DNA from 4 places in the Streptomyces sp. NPDC005494 genome. Region 2 is predicted to be linked to each of the others. Evidence: riboswitches for the same ligand, from Rfam matches in the RefSeq annotation. Region 2 holds a riboswitch; each other region holds the start of a gene.

The links. Region 2 has a riboswitch for cyclic di-AMP ahead of ACFYQ6_RS15805 (M23 family metallopeptidase). Riboswitches for the same ligand answer to the same signal wherever they lie in the genome.
Positions count from the first base shown of each region.
Region 1: another riboswitch for cyclic di-AMP. It lies ahead of ACFYQ6_RS20630 (M23 family metallopeptidase); the one in region 2 lies ahead of ACFYQ6_RS15805 (M23 family metallopeptidase).
Region 3: another riboswitch for cyclic di-AMP. It lies ahead of ACFYQ6_RS10340 (NlpC/P60 family protein); the one in region 2 lies ahead of ACFYQ6_RS15805 (M23 family metallopeptidase).
Region 4: another riboswitch for cyclic di-AMP. It lies ahead of ACFYQ6_RS27710 (transglycosylase family protein); the one in region 2 lies ahead of ACFYQ6_RS15805 (M23 family metallopeptidase).

Region 1 covers NZ_JBIAJR010000006.1:431,032-435,802, forward strand. The annotation lists gene ACFYQ6_RS20610 (hypothetical protein) at 1-102, opposite strand, end outside; tRNA gene ACFYQ6_RS20615 (tRNA-Met) at 307-380, shown strand; gene ACFYQ6_RS20620 (MerR family transcriptional regulator) at 518-1,264, shown strand; gene ACFYQ6_RS20625 (PP2C family protein-serine/threonine phosphatase) at 1,396-2,553, shown strand; cyclic di-AMP (ydaO/yuaA leader) riboswitch at 2,786-2,938, shown strand; gene ACFYQ6_RS20630 (M23 family metallopeptidase) at 2,950-3,987, shown strand; gene ACFYQ6_RS20635 (PrsW family intramembrane metalloprotease) at 4,217-4,771, opposite strand, start outside.
Region 2 covers NZ_JBIAJR010000004.1:478,559-483,329, reverse strand. The annotation lists gene ACFYQ6_RS15815 (pitrilysin family protein) at 1-491, shown strand, start outside; gene ACFYQ6_RS15810 (M16 family metallopeptidase) at 518-1,900, shown strand; cyclic di-AMP (ydaO/yuaA leader) riboswitch at 2,110-2,281, shown strand; gene ACFYQ6_RS15805 (M23 family metallopeptidase) at 2,295-3,089, shown strand; gene ACFYQ6_RS15800 (GntR family transcriptional regulator) at 3,345-4,043, shown strand; gene ACFYQ6_RS15795 (HPr family phosphocarrier protein) at 4,209-4,490, opposite strand; gene ACFYQ6_RS15790 (GNAT family N-acetyltransferase) at 4,655-4,771, shown strand, end outside.
Region 3 covers NZ_JBIAJR010000003.1:71,497-76,267, reverse strand. The annotation lists gene ACFYQ6_RS10350 (M23 family metallopeptidase) at 1-237, shown strand, start outside; gene pcrA (DNA helicase PcrA) at 286-2,724, opposite strand; cyclic di-AMP (ydaO/yuaA leader) riboswitch at 2,980-3,139, shown strand; gene ACFYQ6_RS10340 (NlpC/P60 family protein) at 3,138-4,292, shown strand; gene ACFYQ6_RS10335 (hypothetical protein) at 4,348-4,701, opposite strand.
Region 4 covers NZ_JBIAJR010000010.1:283,966-288,736, reverse strand. The annotation lists gene eno (phosphopyruvate hydratase) at 65-1,351, opposite strand; gene ACFYQ6_RS27710 (transglycosylase family protein) at 1,845-2,531, opposite strand; cyclic di-AMP (ydaO/yuaA leader) riboswitch at 2,532-2,703, opposite strand; gene ACFYQ6_RS27705 (transglycosylase family protein) at 2,995-3,996, opposite strand; gene ACFYQ6_RS27700 (cytochrome P450) at 4,102-4,771, opposite strand, start outside.

The DNA.
Region 1 (4,771 bases), on a different contig from region 2:
CACCGCGCCGAACGCGGCGCCGATCAGCCCGTTGACGAGAGAGGCACGTACGGGTGACGGCGCGGAACCGGGGATTCGGGCAGGTCTGTGCGATGTGGACATGGCAGGAGGCCCTCCAGACAGGCGGGAAGCGAGTTCGGGGGGCGTGAGAACCCCCTTGGGCACGGCACTATGCCTGCCAACTGCGCCCGGCGCACCCTCTGTTGGCGCGACGGGCCGGTGACGAGGGGCCTCGCCTCCGGGGGCGGCGCGGGCGGGAGTGGTCAGGACCGCGTCCCGGATGGCGTAGAGTTACAACCACAACGACGCGGGGTGGAGCAGCTCGGTAGCTCGCTGGGCTCATAACCCAGAGGTCGCAGGTTCAAATCCTGTCCCCGCTACTGAAGACAGAGGCCCGGATCCTTCCAAGGATCCGGGCCTCTGTCGTGTGCCCGCGCCGTCCGCGCTGCGGGCCTCTGTCGTGTGCCCGCGCCGCGCGCTTGACCTTGACGTTACGTAAAGATCTACCGTTTCCCGCATGGAGTGGTCCATCCAGGAAATCGCCCGGCAGGCCGGCACCACGAGCCGGACGCTCCGGCACTACGGGGACCTCGGCCTCCTGACGCCGAGCCGTACGGGCGCCAACGGCTACCGCTATTACGACCAGGAGGCCCTGGTCAGGCTCCAGCGCATCCTGCTGCTGCGGGAGCTGGGACTCTCGCTGCCCGCGATCAAGGACGTACTGGAGGGGCAACGGGACACCTCGGCGGCGCTGCGGTCCCATCTGCGGCTGCTGGAGCAGGAGCGGGAGCGCATCGGGCGGCAGATCGCCTCGGTGCGGACCACTCTCCACAGGACCGAGGAAGGGGAAGGGCTCATGGCCGAGGAAGTGTTCGACGGCTTCGATCACACGGTGTACGAACAGGAGGTCACCGAGCGCTGGGGCCGCGAGGCGTACCAGCGCGGCGACCGGTGGTGGAAAGGACTGGGCCCGGACGGGCGCGCGCGTTTCCAGGAGGAGCACGAGTGGATCGCCCGGGACTACGGCGAGGCCAGGGCGGCCGGTCTCGACGCGGGCTGCGACGAGGCGCAGGACATCGCGCGCCGGCACTGCGAGTGGCTCGCGGTGACCATGGAACCCACCCGTTCGTATGTAACCGGCATCGCCGAGATGTACGTCGCCGATCCGCGCTTCGCGAGGAACTACGATCGGTACGGGGACGGAACAGCCGTCTTCGTACGGGATGCACTGACGATCTACGCGCGGCACCGGCTCACCGGCTGACCTCCGGGGGCGGGCCCCGGCGCGCTCCTCCCTTCGGCCGATGACGGGTCGCGGTTCGGCGCGGCTCCGGCGAGCCTGGGTGGGGCGCGGTACCGTCCGCAGCCGTGGACGGACCGGGCAGGAGCACACAGGTGGGGAAGCGGGACGGACGGCGAACGAGCGCTGCCGGGAACGCCCGTGCCCGGCGCTTCGTGCGCGCGCTGCCCGCCCTGATGATCGGTGTCGGCGTGGTCTTCGACCTGTTGACGCCGACCGAGGTGTCCGCCGTACCGCTCTTCGCGGCGGCCCCGCTGATCGCCGCCCCGTTCTTCTCGCTGGCCTCGACCGTGCGCACCGCGGTGGCCGCGGTCCTCGTCGTACTCGCCATCCGGATCTCGGACGGCCTGCTCTTCAAGGTCGTACCGCTCACCGACCTGCTCACCCTGCTGACGGTGTCCGTACTCGCTCTCGTCATCAACGGCGTCGTGCGGCGTGGGAACGAGCAGCTGGCCTCGGCCCGGGTCATCGCGGAGACCGCGATGCGCGCCGTGCTCCCCACGCCCGAGTCACGGATCGGCGGGTTGCAGGTCGCGGCGCGCTACGAGCCGGCCCAGGCCGACGAGTTCGTCGGCGGTGATCTGTTCGCCGTGACGGACACGCCCTACGGGGTGCGGCTGGTGCTCGGGGACGTACGGGGCAAGGGACTGGACGCGGTGGCGGCGGTCGCCGTCGTGATCGGGGCGTTCCGGGAGGCCGCCGAGCAGGAGCGTTCGATCGAGGGGGTGGTCCAGCGGCTGGAGCGGGCGCTGGCGCGGGAGGGCTCACGGCGCGGCGGGTTCGACTCCGTGGAGGGCTTCGTCACCGCCGTGCTCGCCGAGATCCCGGCCGGCTCGGAGACCCTGCGAGTCGTCAACCGCGGGCACCCCGAGCCGCTGGTCCTGCAACCGGACGGGGCGGTCGACGCGCTGGCGCCGACCGTGCCGGCCCTGCCGCTGGGCATGGGGCTGGGTGCCTGGCCGGACCGTGCGGACGAGTGGCCGCTGCCGGCGGGGGCGACGTTCCTCGCGTTCACGGACGGCCTGTCGGAGGCGCGGGACGCGCACGGTGTGTTCTACGACCCGGAGGCACGGCTGCGTGGCCGGATCTTTCCGGGGCCGGAGGAGCTGCTGTCCGCACTCACCGACGACGTGCGTCTGCACACCGGGGGCCGGTCGACGGACGACCTGGCGCTGCTCGCGGTCGGCAGGCCGTCCCGGGGTCAGCCGGAGCGGCGGACGACCGTGAAGATCGTGGGGCGGGACAGTGAATGACGGACAGCGACCGTCCGTAATCGCGGGGCACCTCTCCGATAACATTTGACACACCATCAGAAACTGACAGCGTGTCGTGGGCCGCTCAACTCGCCCGTTTGAGCCCGTTTGACCCCTGAAAGTCCAGGCCAAGGCCGTGAACGATCTGCCGGAACAGCTTGGAATCGGACCCGGGTGTCTATTAACGTTCGATAACGCAGCGCGGTTGTACCTGTCGTCGCAAGAGGCGGCACCGTGCGCAGCGCCGAATTCCGCAAGGGAACCGGGGAACCACCTACATGGGGTGAATCGGGCACCTGTGTCTCGTGAGAGACGAAGGGGCCCGTAGGAGACCTTCCTGCTCCGAACCCGTCAGCTAACCCGGTAGGCGAGAAGGAAGGAAAGGAGTGCGCCCACGTGGCGTCGAATCAGCCTGCCCCCGAGGCCCCGTCACCCTTCAGGACCGACAGCCTCGGTACCGAGGACAGGACTTGGGAGGAATGGAACCCCACCGAGGAGTCCATCCGTCCCGTACGCGGTCGGCACCGTGTAGCCAAGCAGCGCGGTCTCGCCCGTAGCTCCACCGTCCTCGGCGTCGGCGTCATCGCGGCCGTCGGAGCGGGTGGCATGGCCACCGCGCAGAGCAAGCCGCCGGTCTCCATCTCCCTTCCCGATTCCATCGCGGACAATCTCCCCGACGCCAAGTCCCTTCCCGGCGTGGGCGCGTTCATGTCCGGCGACTCCGACGCGGACCAGCAGACGGTCGCCTCCTCCCCCCTCACCTCCGCCGGCATCACGGCAGCCGAGGCCGAGCAGGGAACCACCGACGCCGGCGAGGCGCTGCGCGCCCGCATCCTCCAGCAGGCCGAGCAGCAGCAGGCCGGAGCCGATGCCGAGGCCAGGGCCGCCGAGGAGACGGCGGCAGCCGAGGCAGCCGCGGCCCAGGCGGCGAAGCAGCAGACCGTGGCCGAGGCCGAGGCCGCCGCGAAGAAGAAGGCGGCGGAAGAGGCGGCGAAGAAGAAGGCGGAGGCCGAGCGCCTCGCCAAGCTCGCCGCCAGCTACGCCGTCCCGACCTCCTCGTACTACATCAGCTCGAGCTTCGGTCAGGCCGGTTCGATGTGGTCCTCCGGCTACCACACCGGGCTGGACTTCGCGGCCCCGACCGGTACGCCGGTCAAGGCGGTCCACAGCGGCACGGTGAAGTCCGCCGGCTACTCCGGTTCGTACGGCTACCGCACGGTCCTGGAGCTGGAGGACGGCACCGAGGTCTGGTACTGCCACCAGTCCTCGATGGACGTGACCGCGGGTCAGAAGGTCACCACCGGCCAGACCATCGGCCGCGTCGGGGCGACGGGCAATGTGACCGGCGCGCACCTGCACCTGGAGATCCACACCGCTGACGGCACGGGCATCGACCCGATGGCCTGGCTGCGCGGTAAGGGCCTCACGATCTGAACCCGCGCGCCGTCACGCGGCGCACCGGACCCCGGCGGCCCTGACGCACAACCCCCCGACGTCAGGGCCGCCGGTTCGGCGTTTCCCGGCTGTGTGTCCCGGTCGTTCATGCCGTCGGACCCTGTGTGTCCCGGTCGTTCATGCCGTCGGACCGTGTGTGTGCTCGTTCGTTTGTGCCGTCGGGTTCGTGCGGGCCCTCGCTGAGCTCACGCTCGCAGTCCTGACGGGCTCACGACGGCGGGGGAGCGCGGTGGCCGGCACCGTCCTCCAGGTAGGGGTTGTAGCCGCCGTAGTGGCGATGCGGCGCCGGCGGCTGCTGCGCCGCGACGGTCCCGTGGGAGAACTGACGGGGGAACGGCTGCGGAGCGGCCGGCCTGGACGGCCGTACCCGGCCCGTCGCGTGGGCGGCGTACGTCAGGGCGGGGCCCGCGACGGCCCGGCGCTGCCACAGGTGGTGCAGCAGCTCCTGCTCGCGGAGTGCGAACTCCGGCCCCGCGCCGTCGTGGCGGGCCCTTCGGCGGAGCATGGCCAGGGACGTCGCGAACGACTCGTACTCGGCGACGGCACGGGCCGCGGCCCTGCCCCGGTTCCGGTCGGGGTGGCTGTGCCAGTGCCTGGCCATGTCGCGGGCCATACCCCGCGCCCGCATCGAGGCGAGCGCGAGCGGCTCGGCGGGGGCGAGCCAGCCGGCCGCCGCGTACACCGGAAGCTCGGTCGACAGGGTGCGCAGCTCCCGCTGGCGCGACCAGATGGCCAGCCAGGTCACCAGAGCGAAGCACGGGAC
Region 2 (4,771 bases):
GCGGCGGCGAGTCCTCACGGCTGCACAACCGCCTGGTCCGCCGTGACCGTACGGCGGTCGCAGCGGGGTTCGGGCTGCTCAGGCTCTCCGGCGCGCCCTCGCTGGGCTGGCTGGACGTCAAGACGTCCGGCGGCGTCGAGGTGCCGCAGATCGAGGCCGCCGTCGACGAGGAGCTGGCCCGCTTCGCCGAGGAGGGCCCCACGCCCGAGGAAATGGAACGGGCGCAGGCGCAGTTGGAGCGCGAGTGGCTGGACCGGCTCGGCACGGTCGCAGGCCGTGCCGACGAACTGTGCCGCTACGCCGTCCTGTTCGGTGACCCGCAGCTCGCCCTGACCGCGGTGGGCCGCGTGCTCGACGTGACGGCCGACGAGGTCAAGGAGGCCGCCCGGGCGCACCTGCGTCCCGACAACCGCGCGGTCCTGGTCTACGAGCCGGTCGAGCCGGCCGACGAGACGGACGGCACCGACGCGCACGAAGGGGCCGACAAGTGACCGACGCCGCCGTGACTGGAGTAGCGATGCAGTACCACCCGCAGCCCACCGCCGGCGAGGCCAGGCCGTGGGCCTTCCCCGCGCCCGAGCGCGGCGCCCTGCCCAACGGCCTGACCGTGCTGCGCTGCCACCGCCCCGGCCAGCAGGTCGTGGCCGTGGAGATCTCCCTCGACGCGCCCCTGGACGCCGAGCCCGAGGGCCTGGACGGCGTGGCCACGATCATGGCGCGGGCCCTGTCCGAGGGGACGGACAAGCGCTCCGCGGAGGAGTTCGCCGCCGAGCTGGAGCGCTGCGGCGCCACCCTGGACGCGCACGCCGACCACCCGGGTCTCCGGGTCTCCCTGGAGGTCCCGGTCTCCCGGCTGGCCAAGGCCCTCGGCCTGGTCGCCGAGGCGCTGCGGGCCCCCGCCTTCGCGGAGAGCGAGATCGAGCGCCTGGTCGGCAACCGGCTCGACGAGATCCCGCACGAGCAGGCCAACCCGGCCCGCAGGGCCGCCAAGCAGCTCTCCAAGGAACTCTTCCCCGCGACGGCACGGATGTCGCGTCCGCGCCAGGGCACCGAGGAGACGGTCCGGGGGATCGACGCCGCGGCCGTGCGCGCCTTCTACGACGCCCATGTCCGTCCGTCCACCGCGACCGCGGTCGTCGTCGGCGACCTCACGGGGGTGGACCTCGACGCCCTGCTCGCCGACACCCTCGGTGACTGGTCGGGCAACACCGCCCAGGCCCGCCCGGTCCCTCCGATCACCGCGGACGACACCGGCCGCGTGGTCATCGTGGACCGTCCCGGAGCCGTGCAGACGCAGCTCCTGATCGGCCGTATCGGGGCGGACCGGCACGACAGCGTGTGGCCCGCGCAGGTCCTCGGCACGTACTGCCTCGGAGGCACGCTCACCTCGCGGCTGGACCGCGTGCTGCGTGAGGAGAAGGGCTACACCTACGGTGTCCGGGCGTTCGGCCAGGTGCTGCGCTCCACCGCCCCCGGTTCCTCCTCCGGAGCGACCGGCGCCGCGATGCTCGCGATCAGCGGCTCCGTGGACACCGAGTCCACCGGGCCCGCGCTCGACGACCTGTGGAAGGTCCTGCGCACTCTCGCGGCCGAAGGGCTGACCGACGCCGAGCGCGAGACCGCCGTGCAGAACCTGGTGGGTGTGGCCCCGCTGAAGTACGAGACGGCCGCGTCGGTGGCCGGCACGCTCGCCGACCAGGTCGAGCAGCACCTGCCGGACGACTACCAGGCCCAGCTCTACGCGCGGCTGGCCGAGACCGGCACGGTCGAGGCGACCGCGGCCGTGGTCAACGCGTTCCCGGTGGACCGGCTGGTCACCGTGCTCGTGGGGGACGCGGCGCAGATCGCCGAGCCCGTCCGGGCACTGGGTATCGGTGAGGTGTCGGTCGTCAGCGGCTGAAAGCGGAGATTTCGCTTCGGGGCGTGACAGAACGGACCCCGGTGGGCACATGCCCGCCGGGGTCCGTTCGTCTGTCCGGTTTGGCATCGAAGATGCGTATATGCCCTGTGGGATGTGCGACATAAGGCCCTTTCCGTTTGGTTCCCCGAAGCGGCCCGACCTACCGTCAGCGCGGCTGTTCGTCAGACGTATGCCGCGCCCGCGGCGCCGGACAGTCATCGCCGAGTCCCCGTCAGGCGCGAGCCTGGGGAGCCGGGGACCCATGAAGTCCCTGGGGTGAATCGGGCACCCCCGCGCCTCGCACGAGACGCGGAGGGGCTCGTAGGAGACCTTCCTGCTCCGAACCCGTCAGCTAACCCGGTAGGCGAGAAGGAAGGAAAGGACCAGCCCTTACATGGCGTTCATCCGTGCCACCGGGAAGCACCGTGCCCCGAGCCGCCTGACGCGCAGGAGCGCCCACGTCGCCGGCATCGCGGCCCTGGCCACCACCGGCGTCATCGGCGCCACGGCCTCCCCGGCCCTCGCCGCGGATTCCGAGTCCGTCACCGCGAGCAGCACCGGTCTGACCCAGACCGTCTCCCTCGACCTCACGCTCGCCGCCCAGATCGACGCCCAGGCGGATGCTCAGCAGCACCAGGCCGAGGTCGCCGCCAAGGCGAAGGCGGAGGCCAAGGCGAAGGCCGAGGCCAAGGCGGAGGCGAAGCGCAAGGCCGAAGCCCGCGCCAAGGAGGCCCGCGCGGCCGAGGCCCGTGCGGCCCGCGCCGCCGAGCGCGCCCGGCTGAACGCCTTCCACCTCCCGGTCGCCGGCTCCCACGTGACCACCGGCTACAAGTCGGGTGGCGCGCTGTGGTCCTCCGGCAGCCACTCCGGAGTGGACTTCCAGGCGGCGTCCGGCTCCTCCGTGGTCGCGGTCGGCGCCGGTACGGTCGTCGAGGCGGGCTGGGGCGGTGCGTACGGCAACAACATCGTGCTCCGGATGAAGGACGGCACCTACACCCAGTACGGCCACCTCTCGTCGATCGGTGTCTCGGTCGGCCAGAGCGTCACCTCGGGCCAGCAGATAGGCCTCTCCGGCTCGACCGGCAACTCCACAGGCCCGCACCTGCACTTCGAGGCCCGGACCACCCCCGACTACGGGTCCGACATGGACCCGGTCGCCTACCTCCGCGCCCACGGCGTCCAGGTCTGACCGGTCTCCGCACGACGACGCTCCGCACGAAGTTCCCCGCTCGTCGCCGGAGTTCGGCACGAAGGCCCCGGCTCACCCGCCGGGGCCTTCGCCGTGCCCTGGCGGGTGCCCTCGGAGCATGCGCGGAAGTGTCCGACGGCCAAAAGCAATCCACGGATTCCACCCCGCCATCGGAAATTCCCGCGGATTGCAATAGAGTCACAGAACAGGCGTCGATCGGCCGCGTTTCGCGGGGATTAAGGCGGAGGTTCGGACATGCGCATTCCCGCGCATTCGGTATGCACGGCGATCCGTGACGACATCGTCTCCGGTGTCTTCGAACGCGGCAGCCGCCTCACCGAAGAGGTGCTCGCGCGACGTTACGGCGTCTCACGCGTCCCGGTGCGCGAGGCGCTGCGCACCCTGGAGTCCGAGGGGTTCGTCGTCACCCGCAGGCACGCCGGGGCCTGCGTCGCCGAGCCGACGGAGCAGGAGGCCGCGGACCTCCTGGAGATCCGCATGCTCCTGGAGCCCCTCGGGGCGGCCCGGGCGGCGCAGCGACGCACCGACGCCCACCTCAAGGTGCTCCGAGGCCTGGTCAGGCTGGGGCAGGAGCGGGTGCGCCGCGGCGAGGGGGAGGATCTGCGCTCGCTGGGCAGCTGGTTCCACGAGACGCTGGCGCAGGCGTCGGGCAGCCCCGCCCTGATCGCGCTGCTCACCCAGCTCCGGCACAAGATCACGTGGATGTACTCCGTCGAACAGCCCGCCCGCCCCGCGGACTCCTGGGCGGAGCACGGTGCCCTCGTGGACGCCGTGGCGCGCGGGGACGCCGAACGGGCCAGGGCGCTCGCCGCCCAGCACGCCGAGCGGGCCAGCGCCGCGCACCGGCTGCGCCGGCCGCCCGGCGGGACGGCGGGCGGCGTGCGGGTGAGGACTTCGCAACACCCCGTAAACATCGCGGGAGCACGTCATTAACAATTGCGCCGTATACAAAGAAGGTAATTGTCGCGGGGCTTTGTTTCTGCTGCCCTAATTCGGGTGCGAGGTGTGCCGCTGCCCGTTTGTGAAACAGAAAAGCCGCGGCTCCCGGAGAGGGGGTGCCGCGGCTTATCCGCAGAAAGGATTCCGGACCGGCCGGATTCAGACGGTCTCCGGGAGCTCCTCCAGCCCCTCGGCGACCAGCTTCGCCAGACGGTCCAGAGCGACCTCGGCGTTGTCCGCCTCGGAGGAGAGCACGATCTCCTCGCCACCCTGGGCGCCCAGGCCGAGCACCGCGAGCATGGAGGCGGCGTTCACGGGGTTGCCGTCCGCCTTGGCGATCGTCACCGGGACGCCGGAGGCCGTGGCGGCACGGACGAAGATGGAAGCGGGGCGGGCGTGCAGGCCCTCGGCCCAACCGACGTTGACGCGGCGCTCAGCCATGGTTCTGCCCTTCACGTATCAATGGTTGTCTAGACCAGTGTCTCATGCGGTGTGCACTGCCTGCTCTGGGCTCGCCGCCGGCCCGCGCACCGCCCGCCGGCACCCTCAGCGTGCCCCCGCCGCAATGCCGACGCGACCGGTGCGACGAGCCGTAGGCTTTGCCCATGGAGCCCTCGCCCTCGCCGGAGCAGAGTCCGCACCACGCGTACCCCGACCACTGGGAGGCGGACGTGGTGCTCCGTGACGGTGGCACCGCGCGCATCAGGCCCATCACCACGGAC
Region 3 (4,771 bases), on a different contig from region 2:
AGCGCGTACGGAAACATGGTGATCGTCACCGCCCCCGACGGCACCGAGACGTGGTACTGCCACCTCAGCGCCGCCAAGATCCGTTCCGGTTCGGTCAAGGCCGGTGACGTCATCGCCTACTCGGGGGACTCCGGCAACTCCACCGGACCGCACCTGCACTTCGAGGTACGGCCCGGCGGCGGCGCGGCGATCGACCCGATGCCGTGGCTCCGAAGCCACGGTCTCAACCCGTACTGAGCCGGAGCCTGCCGTGGCCCCGCGGCCACGGCCTCGCCCCGTACAGAGTCAGAGCTTCTCGACCGGCGCGTACCGCAGCAGCAGCTTCTTGGGCCGCTCGTCGCCGAAGTCGACCGTGGCCTTGGCCTGGTCGCCGAAGCCCTCGACCGCCGTCACCGTGCCCAGACCGAACTGGTCGTGCGTGACGCGGTCCCCGACCACCAGGGTGACCACCGGCTTGTCGGTGGTGCGCCGGGTCGCGAAGCCCGACGGGCCGGCCTTCGAGCGCGCCGAGGACAGCGACGAGGTGATCCCCGACGTCGGCCCCGCCGGCGCGGCCATCGGTCCCTTGCGCTTCCATTCCAGGTGCTGGTCCGGGATCTCCTCCAGGAACCGCGACGGCGGGTTGTACGAGGGCTGACCCCACGCACTGCGCATCGCCGCCCGCGTCAGATACAGCCGCTCGCGGGCGCGGGTGATGCCCACGTACGCGAGCCGGCGCTCCTCCTCGAGCTCCTTCACCTGCCCCAGCGCCCGCATGTGCGGGAAGACCCCGTCCTCCATGCCGGTCAGGAACACCACGGGGAATTCGAGACCCTTGGCCGTGTGCAGGGTCATCAGTGTGATGACGCCGGAGCCGTCCTCGTCCTCGTCGGGGATCTGGTCGGAGTCCGCGACGAGCGCGACCTTCTCCAGGAACTCCGCGAGCGTCCCCGTGCCCTCCTCCTCGGCGCGCTCCTGCTCGAACTCCAAGGCGACGGCGGCGAGTTCCTGGAGGTTCTCGATACGGGTCTCGTCCTGCGGGTCGGTGGAAGCCTGGAGTTCGGCGAGGTAGCCGGTACGCTCCATGACCGCTTCCAGCACGACGGCGGGGCCCGCACCGGACTCCACGATGGTGCGAAGCTCCTCCATGAGCGTGTTGAACCGCTTCACGGCGTTGGCCGAGCGGGCCGCCATGCCGTACGCCTCGTCGACACGGCGCAGCGCCTGCGGGAAGGAGATCTTCTCGCGCATCGACAGGGCGTCGATCATCGCCTCGGCCCGGTCGCCGATGCCACGCTTGGGCACGTTGAGGATGCGGCGCAGCGGGACGGTGTCCTCGGGGTTGGCGAGGACACGGAGGTAGGCCAGGACGTCCCTGACCTCCTTGCGCTCGTAGAAGCGCACCCCGCCGACGACCTTGTAGGGCAGGCCGACGCGGATGAAGATCTCTTCGAAGACACGGGACTGGGCGTTCGTGCGGTAGAAGACGGCGACGTCGCCCGCCTTCGCGTCACCGGCGTCCGTCAGCCGGTCGATCTCGTCGGCGACGAACTGCGCCTCGTCGTGCTCGGTGTCGGCGACGTATCCGGCGATCCGGGTGCCCTCGCCCGCGTTCGTCCACAGGTTCTTGGGGCGCCGGCTCTCGTTGCGCTCGATGACGGCGTTGGCCGCGGAGAGGATCGTCTGCGTGGAGCGGTAGTTCTGCTCCAGCATGATCGTGGTCGCGTCCGGATAGTCCTCCTCGAACTGGAGGATGTTGCGGATGGTCGCGCCGCGGAAGGCGTAGATCGACTGGTCCGCGTCACCGACGACGCAGAGCTCGCCGGGCGCCTCCGCCTCTCCGGACGGTCCCACCAGTTCGCGCACGAGGGTGTACTGCGCGTGGTTGGTGTCCTGGTACTCGTCGACCAGGACGTGCCGGAAGCGGCGGCGGTAGTGCTCGGCGACGTCGGGGAAGGCCTGGAGCAGATGCACCGTGGTCATGATGATGTCGTCGAAGTCGAGGGCGTTGGCCTCGCGCAGCCGCGCCTGGTAGAGGGCGTAGGCCTGGGCCAGCGTCTTCTCGAAGCCGTCGGCGGCCTGGCCGGCGAAGGTCTCCTCGTCGATCAGCTCGTTCTTGAGGTTCGAGACCTTCGCGGTGAACGACTTCGGGGGGTAGCGCTTCGGGTCAAGGTCCAGGTCGCGGCAGACGAGCGCCATCAGCCGCTTGGAGTCCGCCGCGTCGTAGATCGAGAACGACGAGGTGAAGCCGAGGAGCTTCGACTCGCGGCGCAGGATCCGCACACAGGCGCTGTGGAAGGTCATGACCCACATGGCGTTGGCGCGCGGTCCCACGAGCTGCTCGACGCGCTCCTTCATCTCGCCCGCGGCCTTGTTGGTGAAGGTGATCGCGAGGATCTGCCCCGGGTGCACCCCGCGCTCGGCCAGCAGGTGGGCGATGCGGTGGGTCAGCACCCTGGTCTTGCCCGAGCCCGCCCCGGCGACGATGAGCAGCGGCGAGCCCGCGTGCACGACGGCGGCACGCTGCTCGGTGTTCAGCCCGTGGAGCAGCGCGGCGGAGTCGATGACGGGGCGCGGGGCGCCGTCGCGGTAGTACGCGTCACGCGGGGGCGGAGGCGCGTCGAAGACGTCCTCGAAGAGGCCCTCGGGCACCGCTTCGGGGGCGTGCTCCTCCGGGGGCGGCGGGGGGCCGTCCTCCGATCGCTGGAGGCCGGTCAGGAAACTGTCGTCAAAGAGGCTGCTCATCGCCTCACGAGTCTAGGCCGCCGCACCGACAGCCCGGGCCGCATCGGCGACAAGGGGCGGAGCTGTGCGCGTACCGAGACACGCCGCCCACGGAGTGTGAGATTCCGGGAGCGCTCACGGCCGCGCGGACCGCCGCCGCGAAAAGGTCACGAAAATGTATCGGGCATATCGAACATCAACCTTCACAGGGACACCACGGGTTGGCTAGCGTGCTCCGACGGGTGCCCCGTATCCCCTCAGGCGAACCGCGCCGCACGGGCACCCCCGCCGAATCCGTACTTCCCCGCGGGAGCCCGGAACCGGGGACCCACACGCAGCACCGGGGTGAATCGGTCCGTCTCCACCGACCGTAGGGCAGCCTTCCGTTCCGCCCGAACCCGACAGCTAACCCGGTAGGCGGTCCACGGAAGGAGATGCCGGCCTTGGCCTCGCATCGCAAGCCGCGCACACGGGTGCGCACCACCACCCCCGCCGTCGGTCTCACGACCGCGGCACTCGCCTCCGTCACCCTGCTCTCCACCCAGAGCGCGACGGCCGCCCCTGCCGAGCCGAAGCCCAGCATCGAGGAAGTCCAGAAGAAGGTCGACGCCCTCTACCGGCAGGCCGGCACCGCGACGCAGAAGTACAACAAGGCCAAGGACGCGTCCGCCCAGCAGCGCTCCGAGGTGGACGCCCTCCTGGAGGCCGCGGCCAAGCGGGCCGACAAGCTCAACGAGACGCGCCGGGAGCTGGGCAACTACGCGGCCGCGCAGTACCGCACCGGCTCGATCGCGCCGACGGCGACCTTCTTCCTCGCGGACGACCCGCAGTCGTACTTCGACCAGGACCAGCTGATGGCGCGGATGACCAGCCAGCAGCAGAAGGCGGTCGCCGACTTCCGCACGCAGCAGAAGGAGGCGGCGGCGAAGCGCGTCGAGGCGACGAAGAGCCTGGAGACGCTCACCGAGTCGCAGGCCACGCTGCGCACCAGCAAGCAGCAGGTGCAGGAGAAGCTCGCCGAGGCGCGCTCGCTGCTGTCGCAGCTGACCGCCGAGGAGAAGGCCCGGCTCGCCGAGCTGGAGCGCAAGAAGGAGGCGGAGGCCGAGCGCAAGGCGGAGGAGCTGGCGAAGCGGCAGGCCGCCGCCGCGAAGGAGAAGGCCGACCAGGCCGCCGCGGAGGAGGCCGCGAAGGAGGAGGCGGGCACGGGGTCCGGCGGCACGGGTTCCGACAGCGGCTACGCCTCCAAGGCCGACAAGGTCCTAGCCTTCGCCGCCGCGCAGATCGGCAAGCCGTACGTCTGGGGGGCGACGGGCCCGTCCTCGTACGACTGCTCCGGGCTCACCCAGGCCGCCTGGAAGGCGGCGGGCGTCGATCTGCCGCGTACCACCTGGGACCAGGTGGAGGTCGGCACCCGGGTCGCCACAGCCGATCTGCAACCGGGTGACCTGGTGTTCTTCTACGACGACATCAGCCACGTCGGCATCTACAAGGGCGACGGGATGATGATCCACGCGCCGAAGCCGGGCGCGAACGTCCGCGAGGAGTCGATCTACTACATGCCGATCTACGGCAGCGTGCGCCCGGCGTGACACTCGGGGGCACCAGCGGCGGGCGGGCCCGGCACCCGGGCCCGCCCGTCCGCGCTCAGGTCCAGAGCGTGGCGATGAAGATGTTGGCGACGGTCAGCCCGCCGACGGCCGCGAACGCCCCCTTGCCCACCTTCTCCTCGTCCCGCTTCACGTAGACGAGCGCCAGGATCACGATCAGGACGAGCAGCTTGACGCCGATCTTGACGTTGTTCACGGCCTGGTCGTCGGCCTGGTTGAGCCCGACCAGCGCGACGCCGGTCACGAGCATGGTGAGCGCACCGTGCAGCATGGCCGGCACGAAGCGCGCCGTGCCCGCCCCCATGGCCTTCATCTGGGTCAGGAAGCCGCCCAGCAGGGAGGCGATACCGATGATGTGCAGGGCCACGAAGACATTGATGAGTACGTCCATGCCCGCAGCCTACGGCGGCCATATCACCACTCTTCGGCCAGGTACGACTTCCTGATGAGTTGACCTCCGG
Region 4 (4,771 bases), on a different contig from region 2:
CCCCGCACACGGTACGGGACCGGATGCGGGGACGGACGGAGGCTGGTGCCCCGGACTCGGGCTGTCAGCCCTCGAAGCGGAACCGCGGGAACGCCGAACGGCCGGCGTAGACCGCGGCGTCGTCGAGGATCTCCTCGATGCGCAGCAGCTGGTTGTACTTGGCGACGCGGTCCGAGCGGGCCGGGGCGCCGGTCTTGATCTGGCCGCAGTTCACGGCGACGGCGAGGTCGGCGATGGTGACGTCCTCGGTCTCACCGGAGCGGTGGGACATCATGCACTTGAAGCCGTTGCGCTGGGCCAGCTCGACGGCGTCCAGGGTCTCGGTCAGCGAACCGATCTGGTTGACCTTGACGAGCAGGGCGTTGGCCGAGCCCTCCTCGATGCCACGGGCGAGGCGCTCGGGGTTGGTGACGAACAGGTCGTCACCGACGATCTGCACCTTGGAGCCGAGCTTGTCGGTGATGACCTTCCAGCCGGCCCAGTCGTCCTCGTACAGCGGGTCCTCGATGGAGACCAGCGGGTACGCGGAGACGAGCTCCTCGTAGTACTCGGTCATCTCGGCGGCCGAGCGGGACTTGCCCTCGAACTCGTAGACGCCGTCCTTGTAGAACTCGGACGCGGCGACGTCGAGCGCGAGCGCGATGTCGCGGCCGGGGACGTAACCGGCCTCCTTGATGGCCTCGAGGATGAGGTCGAGGGCGGCGCGGTTGGACTCGAGGTTCGGGGCGAAGCCGCCCTCGTCGCCGAGACCGGTGGACAGGCCCTTGGTCTTCAGGACCTTCTTGAGCGTGTGGTAGATCTCCGCACCCCAGCGCAGGGCCTCGGAGAAGGACTCGGCGCCGATCGGCGCGATCATGAACTCCTGGATGTCCACGTTGGAGTCGGCGTGCGAGCCGCCGTTCAGGATGTTCATCATCGGAACGGGCAGCAGGTGCGCGTTCGGACCGCCGAGGTAGCGGAAGAGCGGGAGGTCGGACGCCTCGGACGCGGCGTGCGCCACGGCGAGCGAGACACCGAGGATGGCGTTGGCGCCGAGGGAGCCCTTGTTCTCGGTCGCGTCCAGGTCGAACATCGCCTGGTCGATGAGGCGCTGCTCGGTGGCGTCGTAACCGACGAGCTCCGGGCCGATCTGCTCGATCACGGCGAGGACGGCCTTTTCGACGCCCTTGCCCTGGTAGCGGTTGGGGTCACCGTCGCGAAGCTCAATGGCCTCGAACGCACCGGTGGAGGCGCCGGACGGAACAGCAGCACGTCCCGTGCTGCCGTCGTCGAGGCCAACCTCGACCTCGACCGTGGGGTTGCCCCGGGAGTCGAGGATTTCCCTGGCTACGACGACGTCGATGGACGGCACGAGGCATCTCCTTCTGGGATCTGACACTGGTTGTGCAGGGTCACTGTGGCCTTGCGGCACGAGCCTAACCGGCTCTGCCTGATCCGTCGGCCGTCCGCCCGTCCCCTGGGACGAAAAAGGACCCAAGGACCTGCATTACGGGCAAAGCTCCAGAATTTTACTGGCAAGTAACTACAACAGTTGAACGAAGGCGCGTCCCGCGGGCCCCGACGGCCGGGGCCGCCCGGCGGTGCCGCGTCCGGCCCCGAAGGGTCTCCGTGGACGGTTCCGAGGGGGTTGCGTGGACGGTTCCGCGGCGCCTGCGCGGCGCCGGACACGGCCCCGGCCCGGCGCGCAGGGGGGTGGGCGCGCCGGGCCGGGACTCCGGGGCAGGAGGAGGAACCCCGGACCACTCCGGATGGAACCTGTACCGCTTCGGTGGAACCCGTACCGCTTCAGGGCGCGGGACCCGGATCCACCTCAGGTGGGACCTGACCGTTTCAGGTGGTCCCGGCTACTTCAGGTGGAGCTGCTGACCCGGGAAGATCAGGTCGGCGTCGTCGACGATGTCGTCGTTCAGCTCGAACAGCTTCTCCCAGCCGCCCTTGACCTTCTTCGCGTCGGCGATCTTGCCGAGGGTGTCTCCGGCCTTCACCTTGTACTCGCCGTCACCCTTCTCGACCTTCTCGCCGGTCGGGGTCGTGACGGTCTTCTCGGCCTTCGGCTCCGTGCGCGTCTCGCTGCGCGAGGCGGGCTGCTCGGCCGTGCGCTCCGGCTGGGCCTTCTCGGCCGTGCCGGAGCCGGTGTCGACACCCGGGTCCACGCCGTCGTTCGTCAGGCCGCCGGCGCCGGCGCAGGCCCAGGCGCCCGGGCCCTGGAGGTCGAGGAGCTTCTCGGCCACGGCTATCTGCTGGTTCTTGGTGGCCAGGTCGGCACGGGCGGCGTACTGCGTACCGCCGGCGGCGGCCCAGCTGGACTGCGAGAACTGCAGACCGCCGTAGTAGCCGTTGCCGGTGTTGATGGACCAGTTGCCACCGGACTCGCACTGGGCGACGGCTTCCCAGGTCTGGACGGAGGCGGCCGAGGCGTTGGTGGCGCCCATCAGCGGCACGGCGACGGCGGCACCGGCGACACCGGCCAGGGTGGCGACACGGACGGCCTTGGACGGGCGACGGTGCTTGCCCTTGCTGGAAAGCAGCATGGTTCTCCTCACCGACGCCTACGAGGTGAGCTGTCGGGTTCGGGCCTGTGAGTTGCCCGGTCGCCCGCACTCGCGGACGACTTCACCCCGAGCCGTACCCGTACCCGTCTTCCGACGGCCGGGCCCGGCGCCTACCTGGGTCCCCCGCTCCTGCCTACGGCGCTTTACGCGTCGGTTCCCCTTCGGCCGACGGCAGGATTCGGCGTGACGGTCGAAGGTGCCCGCGGTGCGAGCGGCTCCGACCGTAAACACACCCAACCCCTACTTTCAAAGATGGACATAACGGCTAATCAGCACGTACTGGTGCGGGGCCGCGGATCGTTTGCGCAGGTCGGAGCCAATATGGACGGACCGGACGGACGGGGCGCCCCGATGACAGCAAAGAGACCCATGTCTCACTTACGCATAAGTGGACATAGGCCTCTGAACTACCCCTGATTCAGGGGCGTTTTCCCGCTTTGGATCAGTTGTCCGCCGAGGCCTTCGCCTGGGCATCCTGACCGTCCTTCGCATCCTGCGTGTCCTGGGTGTCCTCTGCCTCCGCCGTGAGGTCGAGGTCCAGACTCTGGCCGGGCAGGATCAGGTCCGGGTCGGAGCCCAGCTCGTCCTTGTTGGCCTCGTAGAGCGCGGGCCAGCCGCCCGGGAGCTCCTGCGCGTCGGCGATCGCCCAGAGGTTGTCGCCCGTACGGACGGTGTACGAGCCGTCCGCGTCCTGGCGCGCGTCCGCGTCGCCACGGGAGGCGTGCCGACCGGACTCACGCCCGTCCTCCAGGTCCGACTCCGCGCTCGACTCGGGCGCGGGCGTGCCACGGTGCTTACCGCCCTTCGCCGCGTCCCCCTTCGAGGTGCCGGCGGTCTCCGACTCCTCGGGCGACGGGGTGGCGGACGGCGAGGCGTCGGCACTCGCCGAGGAGTCGGCCCCGCCGGCCTCGTCCGTCCCGCCCTCGGACGTGTCCTCGGTCTTCCCTTCGGTGCCCTTGGCCGCGTCCGCCTGGGCCGAGGCCTTGGACGAGGGGGTCCCGGACAGGGACGGGCTCTCCGTGGACCCGTCGGACGGCTCGCCGCCCGGGTCGATGCCCGGCAGCGTCCCGTCCAGGGCGAGCCCGGAGATCACGGCGCAGCTGGGCCAGGCCTGCGGGCCCTTGTCGTCCAGCACCTTCTCCGCGACCGCTATCTGCTGCGAGCGGCTCGCGAGGTCGGCCCGGGGCGCGTAGGCGGTACCGCCGTAGGCCGACCAGGTGTCCTGCGAGAACTGCAGTCCGCCGTAGTAGCCGTTGCCGAGGTCGGCGCTCCACATACCGCCGCTCTCGCATTCCGCGACCCGGTCCCAGGTCGTGGCCTCGGCGGCTTGCGCGCCGCCCGCGCCCAGCAGCGGGATGGCGATGGCCGATCCGGTGACGCCTGCGGCGACGACGATGGCGGGTGCCTGGCGAGGGCGACGGTGTCTGCCGGTCGCGGAGCCCATGGGATTGCCTTCCGTGTGACTGACATGTGACGGGTGAGTCGAACGGTGAACCTAGCCCTACTCGAACGTGTGTCACAAGTCGATGCAGCGGAGATCACGTGAAAGTCACGGAGTTGACAGGCTGTCACTTTCTTCGCCGGAGCGCCCCGGCCGGAACTCCACGGGAAGCGTGCGCAGTCCACGCATGATGAGCCCGCCGCGCCACCGCAAATCGGCAGGTTCCGCAGCGAGCCGCAGGTCGGGGAGGCGGCGGAGCAGCGTCGCGAGAGCCACCTGACCCTCCAGCCGGGCCAGCGGCGCCCCCAGGCAGTAGTGGATGCCGTGTCCGTATCCGAGGTGCTGATTGTCACTCCGCGCGAGATCCAGCGTGTCAGGATCCTGGAAGCGCTCGGGGTCCCGGTCGGCGGCGGCCAGCACCACCAGGACGGGGTCCCCCGCCGCGATCTCCCGTCCGCCCAGCGTCACGGGTTCGGTGGCGTACCGCCACGTCGCGAGTTCCACCGGCCCGTCGTAACGCAGCAGCTCCTCGATGCCCGTGGCGAGCAGGTCCGTCTCCCCGGCGGCGAGCGACCGCTCCAGGCGTGCGCGCTGGGAGGGGTTGCGCAGCAGCGCGTAGGTGCCGTTGCCGATGAGGTTCACGGTCGTCTCGAAGCCGGCGAACAGGAGGATGAAGGCCATGGCGGCGGCCTCGTTCTCGGTGAGGTGCTCGCCGTGGTCGCTCGCCCGGATCAGCCCGGAGATCAGGTCGTCACCGGGATTCTCCCTCTTGCGGTGG